DNA from 3 places in the Kitasatospora sp. NPDC003701 genome. Region 3 is predicted to be linked to each of the others. Evidence: riboswitches for the same ligand, from Rfam matches in the RefSeq annotation. Region 3 holds a riboswitch; each other region holds the start of a gene.
What was found. Region 3 has a riboswitch for S-adenosylmethionine ahead of ACWDRR_RS03290 (aminotransferase class V-fold PLP-dependent enzyme). Riboswitches for the same ligand answer to the same signal wherever they lie in the genome.
Positions count from the first base shown of each region.

Region 1: it holds a riboswitch for S-adenosylmethionine, as region 3 does, so the genes downstream of both, thrC (threonine synthase) here and ACWDRR_RS03290 (aminotransferase class V-fold PLP-dependent enzyme) in region 3, are expected to answer to the same signal.
Region 2: it holds a riboswitch for S-adenosylmethionine, as region 3 does, so the genes downstream of both, ACWDRR_RS05405 (ABC transporter substrate-binding protein) here and ACWDRR_RS03290 (aminotransferase class V-fold PLP-dependent enzyme) in region 3, are expected to answer to the same signal.

Region 1 is NZ_JBSFNM010000015.1:183,329-187,103, reverse strand. It holds gene ACWDRR_RS17180 (alpha,alpha-trehalose-phosphate synthase (UDP-forming)) at 1-587, opposite strand, end outside; gene ACWDRR_RS17175 (glucosyl-3-phosphoglycerate synthase) at 642-1,679, opposite strand; SAM riboswitch class I at 1,829-1,960, shown strand; gene thrC (threonine synthase) at 1,978-3,264, shown strand; gene ACWDRR_RS17165 (ubiquitin-like small modifier protein 1) at 3,320-3,598, shown strand.
Region 2 is NZ_JBSFNM010000004.1:65,147-68,921, forward strand. It holds gene ACWDRR_RS05400 (ADP-ribosylglycohydrolase family protein) at 166-1,260, shown strand; SAM riboswitch class IV at 1,466-1,575, shown strand; gene ACWDRR_RS05405 (ABC transporter substrate-binding protein) at 1,894-3,534, shown strand; gene ACWDRR_RS05410 (ABC transporter permease) at 3,531-3,775, shown strand, end outside.
Region 3 is NZ_JBSFNM010000002.1:257,358-261,132, forward strand. It holds gene ACWDRR_RS03285 (Lrp/AsnC ligand binding domain-containing protein) at 1-176, shown strand, start outside; gene ACWDRR_RS03290 (aminotransferase class V-fold PLP-dependent enzyme) at 187-1,566, opposite strand; SAM riboswitch class IV at 1,618-1,735, opposite strand; gene trpD (anthranilate phosphoribosyltransferase) at 1,926-3,002, opposite strand; gene ACWDRR_RS03300 (hypothetical protein) at 3,125-3,550, opposite strand.

The sequences.
Region 1 (3,775 bases), on a different contig from region 3:
GGCGGGGCCCACGGGGTGTGCGAGAAGTGGCCGATGCGCAGGTCGGGGCGGGCGGCCCGGAGCAGGGCCGGGGCCAGCGAGAGGTGGTAGTCCTGGATCAGCACCGCGGCCCCGGGCGCGGCCTCGGCGGCGAGGGCGTCGGCGAAGGCGGCGTTGTAGGCGGTGTAGGACTGCCACTCGGTGCGGAACTCCGCGCCGAAGGAGGGGGCCGTCGGGGTGGCGTAGAGCAGGTGGTGGACGAACCAGAGGGTGGAGTTGGCGACGCCGTTGTAGGCGTCGGCGAAGGTCTCCGGATCTATGTCGAGCATCCGGACGGCCTGCCCGCCGACCTCGTGGCCGGCGCGGTCGAGGCGGCCGTCCGGGGCCTCCCGGGCGGCCCGGCGGTCGGCGTCGCCGAGCGCCGCGCAGACCCAGACGGCGTGCGGGTCGTCGATCGCGGAGAGCCCCGACACCAGCCCGCCGCCGCCTCGGCGCAGGGTCAGGGTGCCGTCGTCCGCCGTGCTGAAGGACACCGGTCCCCGGTTGGAGGCCACCAGGACGGCGGCGGAACCGGTCGCACTCGAACGTTCGGTCGTGAGATCGCCCATGGTTGGCATGTTGCCGTGGGCCCGGGTCGGCAAACCCCCGCCCGGCCCCCGGACCTAACCGCCGTGGCGGTTCGCGTACTCGGCGACGGTGTGCATCGGGGGCCGCTCCACCGCGGTGACCGGGTGGGTGTGCGCGGTGAAGGCGCGGGTCTGCGGGTCGCGGGTGAACTGGGTGAGCAGCGGGTGGACGAGGTCGGCCGAGGCCTTCAGCCGGTGGGTGCGGTCGAGGCGCTCCAGCGCGGTGCGGTAGATGGTGGCGGCCATCCGGCCGAGTGCCTGGCCGTCCTGGTGGCGGTGGTGGCGTACGCCGACGTCCACCTGGGCGAGGGCGTCCAGGCCGGCGAACTCCAGGGCGTCCACCAGGAGGCCGAGCTCGACGCCGTAGCCGGTGGGGAACGGCAGCCGTTCCAGCAGCGAGCGGCGCGCCGCGTACTCGCCGCCGAGCGGCTGCACGAAACCGGCGAGTTCCGGCCAGTGCAGGTTGAGCAGCGGGCGGGCGACCAGCTCGGTGACCCGCCCGCCGCCGGAGGGGACGACGGCGGCGTCGCCGGTGGCGGAGCCGCTCGACGCCACTTCGAGCGGGCGGTCGTACATGGCCTTGACCAGCTGGATGTCCGGCTCGGTGAGCAGCGGGCCGATGATGCCGGAGACGAAGGTGGGGTCGAAGGCCCGCAGGTCGGCGTCGACGAAGCAGACGATCTCGCCGGTGGTGACCAGCAGCGAGCGCCAGAGCACCTCGCCCTTGCCGGGGGCGGCGGGCAGCCGGGGCAGGATGTCGTCGCGGTGGACCACCCGGGCGCCGGCCGCGGCGGCCGCGGCGGCGGTGCCGTCGACGGAGCCGGAGTCGACGACGACGAGCTCGTCGACCAGGGGCAGCTTCTCCATCAGCTCGCGGCGCACCGTGCGGACGATGTCGCCGACGGTGGCCTCCTCGTCCAGGGCGGGCAGCACCACGCTGACGGTGCCGGCCGGGCCCGCCGCCTGCTTGGCCTCCAGCAGGGCGTGCACCGGGCGGTCGGCCGCGCTCCACGAGCGGCGGCGCAGCCAGGACGCCGCCTTCGGGAGGAGCGCGGGTGTCGGTTCGGCGGGCACGGAACTCTCCTCGGCGGATCGGGGTGGGACGGGGCATCTCGCGTGGCGGACGGTCCCGTTCAGGGTTGACGCCTTCGGATACAGTCTTCGTACAGCGATCGGACCTTCGCACGCCGGGGTCACCGCTGAGCAGGACCACAACTTCACAGAGCTCATCCAGAGGGACTGAGGGAACGGCCCGTTGACGTCCCGGCAACCTTCTCGCACGGCAGGCTTCGGCCCCGGCGGGACAGGTGCCAATTCCGTCCTGTGGCGCGCCCGCGTCACGGGGAAGATGAGGAGAGAGGCCTCCGCCATCATGGCTGTCGACACCGCCGCACCCGCACCCGCAACCGTTGATCTCGGCCCTGCCGTCGCACTGTCCTGTCGGGAGTGCGGCACCCGGTTCCCGCTCGGTCCCAGCTTCGCCTGCCTGGAGTGCTTCGGGCCGCTGGAGATCGCCTACGACTTCGGCAGCGAGGGCGCGGAGGAGCTCCGCAAGCGGATCGAGGCCGGTCCGGCGTCGATCTGGCGCTACGCCCCGCTGCTGCCCGTCCCGGCCGACGTCGCCGGCAAGCCGAACCTCAACCCGGGGTGGACCCCGCTGGTGAAGGCGGACAACCTGGGCCGCGAGCTCGGCTTCACCGCCCAGCTGCACGTCAAGGACGACTCGGGCAACCCGACGCACTCGTTCAAGGACCGCGTGGTCGCCTGCGCGATCGAGGCGGCGCGGGCGTTCGACTTCACGACCCTCTCCTGCTCCTCGACCGGCAACCTGGCCGGTGCGGTGGGCGCGGCGGCGGCCCGGGCCGGGTTCAAGTCCTGCGTGTTCATCCCGCACGACCTGGAGCAGGGCAAGGTCGTGATGGCCGGTGTCTACGGCGGCGAGCTGGTCGGCATCGAGGGCAACTACGACGACGTGAACCGCTTCTGCTCGGAGCTGATCGGGGACCCGGCCGGTGAGGGCTGGGGCTTCGTGAACGTCAATCTGCGCCCGTACTACGGCGAGGGCTCCAAGACGCTGGCCTACGAGATCTGCGAGCAGCTCGGCTGGCGGCTGCCGGAGCAGATCGTCATCCCGATCGCCTCGGGCTCGCAGCTGACGAAGATCGACAAGGGTCTGCAGGAGCTGATCAAGCTGGGCCTGGTCGAGGACCGGCCGTACCGGATCTTCGGCGCCCAGGCGGCGGGCTGCTCGCCGGTGTCGGCGGCCTTCAAGGCCGGCCAGGACGTCATCCGGCCGGTCAAGCCGGACACCATCGCCAAGTCGCTGGCGATCGGCAACCCGGCCGACGGCCCGTACGTGCTGGACATCGCCCGCCGCACCGGCGGGGCCGTCGAGGACGTCACCGACGCCGAGGTGGTGGCCGCGATCAAGCTGCTGGCCCGCACCGAGGGCATCTTCGCCGAGACCGCGGGCGGGGTGACCGTCGGCGTGCTGAAGAAGCTGGTCGAGACGGGGCAGCTGGATCCGGCCAAGGAGACCGTCGCGATCAACACCGGTGACGGCCTGAAGACGCTGGACGCCGTCTCCGACTCCGGGATGACCGCCGTCATCCGCCCGACGCTGGCCTCGTTCCGCGACGCCGGCCTCGCGACCGCCTGACCCGCCCGCAGCCCCGCCGCACCGCCGTTCCGCCGTTCTGCCCGAGGAGACCCCCATGAGCGCCACCGTCCGCATCCCGACCATCCTGCGCACCTACACCGGCGGCACCGCCGAGGTGACCGCCGAGGGCGCCACCCTGGGCGACGTCATCGCCGACCTGGAGAAGAACCACGCCGGGATCGCCGCCCGGATCCTGGACGACGCCGGCAAGCTGCGCCGGTTCGTGAACGTCTACGTCAACGACGACGACGTGCGCTTCGCGGAGGGTCTGGCCACCGAGATCAAGGACGGCGCGAGCGTCTCGATCATTCCGGCGGTGGCCGGCGGCTGCTGATCCGCCCCTTTCCGACCAGGCCGTTTATCGGCCGGGCCGTTTCCGACCGGGCCGTTCGTGCGTACGGAATTCCGATCTCCGTACGCGCGGGCGGCCCGTCGCATTCCGGCGGGAATATTTCGCGGTCCGGGGGAGTAGAGTGTCGCTCGTCCGGGAAGAGGGCCTCCCCTCCCCCCT
Region 2 (3,775 bases), on a different contig from region 3:
CGTACCGAAAGCCCTGAGACCCGTACCGACCGCTGCCCCGGGGACCCGACCCCCGGGGCAGCGGCAGGCCGTTCCGCGGCGGCACGGCCTGCGATCGACCCCGTGTGATGGGATGTCGTCGACGGGACAGACGCGGGGGCGGCCGGGAACGGGCAGGGCGGGGCGATGGTGCGGATGGTGACCGTGGACGAGTCGCGGGCGCGGGGGCTCATGCTCGGGTCGGCGCTGGGGGACGCGGCCGGGGTGGTGCGGGGCCGCTGGCCGGCCGAGGGGCCGTTGCCGATCGGCGTCAGTACGCAGCTGGCGGCGTTCACCGCGGAGGGCGCGATCCGCGCCTCGGTGCGGATGAACCACCGGGGCATCAGCCACGCACCGTCCGTGGTGTGGCACGCGTACTGCCGATGGGCCGTCCTCCAGGGGATCGAGCCCGAACGGATCTCCGAGCGCTGGACGGCCGGTGGTGGAAGTGCCTGGCCGGACGGCTGGCTCGTGCAGGTGGCCGGTCTGGCGGTGCGTCGTGGCTCCGCACCGGCCACCGTCACGGCTCTGACCGGACTGCAGCAGGGCACGCCGGAGAGGCCGGTGACCGGTAGCCGGGGTGCTCACGCGGTCACCCGGGGGCTGCCGCTCGGGCTGCTGTGGGCGCTGTCCGGCCCGGGCACCTGCGCCCTGCCGGTCCGCCAGACGGCGGCCCTCACCCACGGCGCCCGGGACGCCCAGGACGCCGCCGTCGGTGCGGCCCAGCTGGTGGCCCACTGCCTCACGGAGAGCGATCCGATCGGGGCCTGGACGGCGTCCTCGCCCGGCGACGGGCACCCGTTCGACGCCGTGGTCCGCACCCTGCCGATGCCGTACTCGGCGGTCCCGGACACGGTCCTCGACCTGCTGAAGGCGCCGGGGGGCAGCCCGGATCCCGGGCAGCTCGCCTGGATCGCCCCGGATGCGACGGCCTCCTCGGCGCTGCTGGGCGCCCTCTTCGTCGTCTCGCGCTTCCCGGGCCGGGACACCGTGGGCGCCGCGCTGGAGTTCGCCGCCGGCGCGCCCGACGGAGCCTCGGTGGCGTGCACGGCGGGTGCGCTGCTCGGCGCCGCACACGGTGTCGGGGCGCTGCCGGCAGGGCTGCTGAGCCGGCTCGAACTCGCCTGGGTGATCGACACATTGGCGCGTGACCTGTTGCAGGAGTATGTCGATTCGCCCGGCGGCGGCGACTACCGGCCGGCTCGTGACCCCCTCTGGCGGGCCCGCTATCCGGGCTGGTGACGCCGGCCGGCCCGCCCGGTCGGCACCCGGAACTCCCCGTCGCGCGCCATGACCGCTGGTCAGCGGGGTCGGGGCGGGTCTCGCTGCCGCCCGTCACCGGCCCCGCGCGGTGGCGCCGGAGGAGCGTCGAGCGCGGCGGCCTCCTCGCCGACCCGTCCTCAACGGGCATTGACGCCAAGAGTTTTGTTGATCTACGGTTCCAGCGCGCCACGAGTTCCGGTGTTCAAGCCCTGGCTGGCCGGACGGCAACCCCCTGACGCGGTGGGGTGCTCCAGGTGAGGGCTCGGTGGACGTTCCGTTCCGCAAGCGCGACCGCTCCGGCCACCGGCCGGGGCCAGGACCAGGAGGCCGGTATGGCAGGGCTGTTCAGCCGCCGCCACATCGACCTGTTGCTGGTCTCCAGCGCGCTCTGTCGTCGCTGACCATCGGACGGCCGGACGGCCGGACCGGTCCAGTGACCGACCACTTCGCGATGCGCACCGCCCGGACACCGGCACGGCCAGGGCACGCCCGGGGCCCCGGCCAAGGGCACGCCCAGGCCCCGGCCAGGGGCACGCCCAGGCCCCGGCCAAGGGCACGCCCACGGGCACAGCGCACTCGCGTCCATCACGCGTGCGGAAGCAGAGAACTCCCATGTCATCTTTCATCGCTTCGACCAGACACAGCCTCGCGGTCATCTCCCTCGGTACGGCGGCGGTGGTGGCCCTGACCGCCTGCACCAGCTCCCGGACCGCCGGCGGCACCGGCGGGACGGCGGCGAAGGCCCTCACCATCGGCACCACCGACCAGGTGACCGGTCTCGACCCGGCGGGCTCCTGGGACGCGGGCTCCGGGACGATCGAGAGCGAGGTGTACGCGACCCTGCTCAGCGCCAGGAACGGCTCCTCCGAGGTGTCGCCGGACCTCGCGTCCGCGATCGCGCTGACCGACCCCACCACCTACACGGTCACGCTGAAGCCGGGCCTCAAGTTCGCCAACGGGCACGATCTGACGTCCTCCGACGTCAAGTTCAGCTTCGACCGGCAGCTGGCGATCGCGGACAAGAACGGCCCCTCCTCGCTGCTCTACAACCTCGGGGCGGTGGCGGCCCCGGACCCGGCGACGGTGGTGTTCACCCTCAAGTCGGCCAATGACACGCTGTTCCCGCAGGTCCTCTCCACCGCGGCCGGCTACATCGTGGACGAGCAGGTGTTCCCCGCGGACAAGGTCCTCGACGACGCGGCCGTCGTCGCGGGCAAGCCCTGGAACGGCCCGTACGCGATCGGCAGCTACGACCGGAACTCGCTGGTCTCGTTCACCGCGAACACCGCCTACCAGGGGCAGTTCGGTACTCCGAAGACCCGGAACGTCCAGCTCAAGTACTACACGGACGCCGGCAACCTCAAGCTCGACGTCCAGCAGGGCACGATCGACGTGGTCTACCGCACCCTGCCCATCACCGACCTCCAGGACCTCTCCACCAAGCAGGGGATCACGGTCCACACCGGCTCCGGCAACGGCATCCGGTTCATCGTCTTCAACCTCAAGACCCAGCCCTTCGGGTCGGCCACCCAACAGGCCGACCCGGCCAAGGCCCTGGCGATCCGTCAGGCGGTGGCCGACTCGATCGACCGGGCGCAACTCGCCTCGCAGGTCTACAAGAACACCTTCCAGCCGCTCTACACCTCCGTCCCCGACGGCATCACCGGTGCCACCGCGTCCCTCAAGTCGCTCTACGGCGACAAGCAGGGCGGTCCGGACAAGGCCGCGGCGGCGCGGCGGCTCTCGGCGGCCGGGGTGAGCACCCCGGTCACCCTGAACCTGCAGTACAACTCCGACCACTACGGCTCGTCCTCGGCGGACGAGTACGCGCTGGTCAAGACCCAGCTGGAGGCCACCGGCCTGTTCAAGGTGGAGCTCCAGTCCACCGCCTGGGCCCAGTACGGCAAGGAGCGCGTCGCCGACCAGTACCCGCTCTACCAGCTCGGCTGGTACGCGGACTACCTCGACGCCGACAACTACCTGTCCTCCTTCTACGCCGAGAACAACTGGGTGAACAACGGCTACACCGACCCCGCCGTGCGGGCGCTGATCAAGCAGGAGGAGACGGAGACCGACCCGGCCAAGCGCACCGCGCTGATCCGGCAGGTGCAGGACGAGACCGCCGCCGCGCTGCCGCTGCTGCCGCTGCTCCAGGGCTCCACCGCGATCGTCACCCGGGGCGGGATCGACGGCGTGCCGGAGAAGCTCACCAGCGCGTACCAGTTCCGCTGGGCGGAGCTCTCGAAGAAGTGACCGTTCACGCGCAGGACGCCCCCGGCGCCGTCGGCCCGTCCGGCGGCGCCGCCGGGTACGGGCTCGCCCGCTACCTGGTCGTCCGCTTCCTCCTGATCGTCCCCACCGTGCTCGTCCTGGTCAGCGTCGTGTTCTTCCTGATGCGCGCCACCGGCGACCCGATCACCACGGCCTTCGGCGACCGGCTGACCCCGGCCCAGCTGCAGGAGCGGCTGCACCGGGCGGGCTACGACCGGCCGCT
Region 3 (3,775 bases):
GCGGCTACGACCTGGTGGCGATGGTGCGGGTACGCCGGCACGACGACCTGGCCGACGTGATCCCCGGCCGGCTGAACAAGGTCCCGGGCGTGGCCCACACCGAGACCCAGATCGCCTTCCGCACCTACTCCCAGCACGACCTGGAGACCGCCTTCGCACTCGGCCTGGGCGAGTAGCCGGTCCCGCTCAGACCGCGCGACGGCCCCTGTCGACCTGCACGGTGGCGACGCAGCGGCCGCCCTCGTTGCGGTAGTTCCAGGCCGCGCCGTCCGTGACCAGCTCGCGGACGGCGGTCAGGAACCGGTCGATGTGCTCGTCCGGGGTGCCCGCGCCGAAGCTGACCCGGATCGCGTTCAGGCTGCGCTCCCCCGGCAGCGACGACTCCGGGGCGCCGCACTCGGACGGCGCCACGTCCTCGTCACCGAGCAGGGTGCGCACCAGCGGGTGCGCACAGAACAGCCCGTCGCGCACCCCGATGCCGTACTCGGCGGAGAGCGCCGCCGAGAAGTGCGAGCTGTTCCAGCCCTGGACGACGAAGGAGAGCACGCCCACCCGGGCCGAGTCGGCGCCGAACAGGTTCAGCACCCGCACCTGCGGGACCTCCGCCAGGCCGGCCGTCAGCCGGGCGATCAGCTGCTGCTCCCGGGCCTCCAGCGCGTCGAAGCCGGCCTCGGTCAGCGCCCGGCAGGCCGAGGCGATGGAGTAGGCGCCGATCACGTTCGGCGAACCGGCCTCGTGCCGGGCCGGGCCGGTGTGCCACTGCACGGCCACCGAGCCGTCGGCCTCGCGGGCCACCGTCCGGGTCGCACCGCCGCCGGCCAGGTACGGCTCGGCCTCGTCCAGCCAGTCCGCCCGGCCGGCCAGCACCCCGGCGCCGAACGGCGCGTAGATCTTGTGCCCCGAGAAGGCGATCCAGTCCACGCCCAGCTCGCGCACCGAGACCCGGTGGTGCGGGGCGAGCTGCGCGGCGTCCAGCACCACCCGGGCGCCGTGCCGGTGGGCGGTCTCGGTCAGCTCGGCGACCGGCCAGAGCTCACCGGTGACGTTGGAGGCGCCGGTGACGCAGAGCAGCTTGGGGCCCTCGGGGGCCTCGGCCAGCGCGGCGTCCAGGGCGGCGACCGCCTCGGCGCGCGAGCGCGGGGCGCGCAGGTAGGTGACGCTCAGCCCGGCGTGGCGCCAGGGCAGCAGCGAGGCGTGGTGCTCGGTCTCGAAGGCGAACACCCGGGTACCGGCCGGGACGGCGCCGGCCAGCAGGTTCAGCGAGTCGGTGGTGGCCCGGGTGAAGACCACCTGGTCGCCCTCACGCAGGTCGAGGAAGTCCGCGACGGTGCGGCGGCTCTGCTCGAAGAGGTCGGTGGAGAGCTGCGAGAGGTAGCCGGCGCCCCGGTGCACGCTGCCGTAGTAGGGGGCGTAGGCGGCGACGTCGTCCCAGACCCGCTGGAGCGCCGGGGAGCTGGCGGCGTAGTCGAGCGCGGCGTAGGTGACCTTGTCACCGTTGACCAGCGGGACCTCGACATCGTGGCCGAGGACGGGGAGCGGGGCGCAGATTTCGGTGGCGACGGACATGAGGATGCACTCCTTCGACGGGTAAGGACCCCGGGAGTGCGTATCAGCCGGCGTCCGCGCTTGTCGCGCGGACGGATTGCCGCGAGACCCGGTCCTCACCCAGGGCACCCCGCCACGGACGGAGGGTTGCCGGACAGCCAGCTGGGGCTTTGCGCTGTCACTCATGACCTGGCGAAGACTCTAGGTCGCGTCCGCCGAGTGGTCAAACAACGGTCCACCATCCGGACGGCGCCGTCGCCCGCTCGCCTCCGGGCCGCTCTCGTCCGGTACCCACGGTCCGACGCCGCCCTCCCCCCAGGGCCTGCGGGGCGCGCGAAGGGCCCGCGGAGGGCGTCCCCCCGCGGGCCCCAACAGTCGCTTCACGCCCTGGCGGTGGCCTCCGACCAGCGACGCAGCAGGTCCTGGGCGGCACCCGAGTCGATGGCCGCCGCGGCCCGCTCCATCCCGGCCGCCAGCTGCTCGGTGAGCGGTGCGTCGGTGAGGTCCAGCGCCACCAGCGCCGTCGCCGTGTTCATCAGGACGGCGTCCCGCACCGGCCCGCGCTCCCCGGCCAGCAGCCGGCGCGCGACGTCCGCGTTGAACGCCGGGTCCCCGCCGCGCAGCGACTCGATGCCGACCAGCTCGATGCCGACCTCACGCGGGTCGAAGGAGGTCTCGGTGACCTCGCCGTCGCGCACGATCCAGACCCGCGAGGTGGTGGTGATGGTCAGCTCGTCCAGGCCGTCGTCGCCGCGGAAGACCAGCGCGGTGGATCCGCGCCGGGCCAGCACCCCGGCGATCAGGGAGGCCAGCCGGGTGTCGAAGCAGCCGATCGCGTGCGCGGTCACCTTGGCCGGGTTGGTCAGCGGGCCGAGGGTGTTGAACGCGGTGGGCACCCCGAGGCCGCTGCGGGCCGGGGCGGTGTGCCGCATCGCGGGGTGGAACTTGGCCGCGAAGCAGAAGGTCAGCCCGACCTCCTCGGCGACCTCGGCGACCCGCCGGGCCGAGAGGTCCAGATTGACGCCGAGCTTCTCCAGCACGTCCGAGGAGCCGCTCGCCGAGGAGGCGGCCCGGTTGCCGTGCTTGACCACCTTGGCGCCGGCCGCCGCCGCGACGATCGCCGACATGGTCGAGATGTTGACGGTCTTCGCCCGGTCGCCGCCGGTGCCCACGATGTCCACCGCCGGACCGGGGATGGAGAGCGGTTCGGCGTGCGCGTACATCGAGTCCACCAGGCCGACGATCTCGTCGACCGTCTCGCCCTTGGCCCGCAGGGCGACCATGAAGCCCGCCATCTGGACCGCGGAGGCCTCGCCGCTCATGATCCGGTCCATCGCCCAGGCGGTGTCCGCCCGGTCCAGGTCCTCGCCCCGCAGCAGCGACGAGAGGATGTCCGGCCAGGTGCGGACCACCTGCACGGGGTCCTTGCCGCCGTTCGCAGGGTTCACGTTCACCATGGCTGACTCCAGCTCTTGTCGGTTCCCCGAGGGGATGTCCGTACGGATGGAGTCAGCCTATCGAGCGGCGGGGCGCCACCGCCCCGCCGCCGCCTTCACTTCTCTCGTACTGAGACGCGCCCCTAGCGGGTGGCCGGCGCCCGCTTCGCCAGCCGGGCCCGGAGCAGGGTGGCGGCCGCCTCGGCCAACGCCACCGGGTCCACCGGGTGGGAGATGGCCGCGTCGGCCCGGCTCCAGGCGGCCAGCCAGGAGTCCTGCGGCCGGCCGATCAGCACCAGCAGCGGCGGGCAGCCGTAGATCTCGTCCTTCAACTGCCGGGCGAGCCCCAGGCCACCGGCCGGCACCGCCTCGCCGTCCAGCACGCAGAGGTCCACGCCACCCTTCTCCAGTGCCTTCAGCACCGCGGGGGTCGTCGCGCACTCCAGGTAGGTCAGCTCCGGCAGGTCCTCGGCGGGCCGGCGGCCGAGGGCCGTCAGCACCTGCTCGCGGGTGTTGCGGTCGTGGCTGTAGACGAGAACGGTCAGCGTCTCGTCGGTGGTGTACGCCATGGGCCCTGCTCCCTCAAGTGTGATCCGGACCACGTTCGCCTCAACCCGGATGCTACTCCCGATCACCGCCCGCCGAGTCACTCCCGCGCGATCCTTCTCAAGCCGCCGCGCCCACGACTCACCCGCTCGGAGGACAGCCCGTCACCCCCGACGGCGCGGTCCACCCGTACGGCCGACGCGACGGCCGTTTCCTTACTCCCGGCCGTCCCCGAAGGGGTGGAGCGA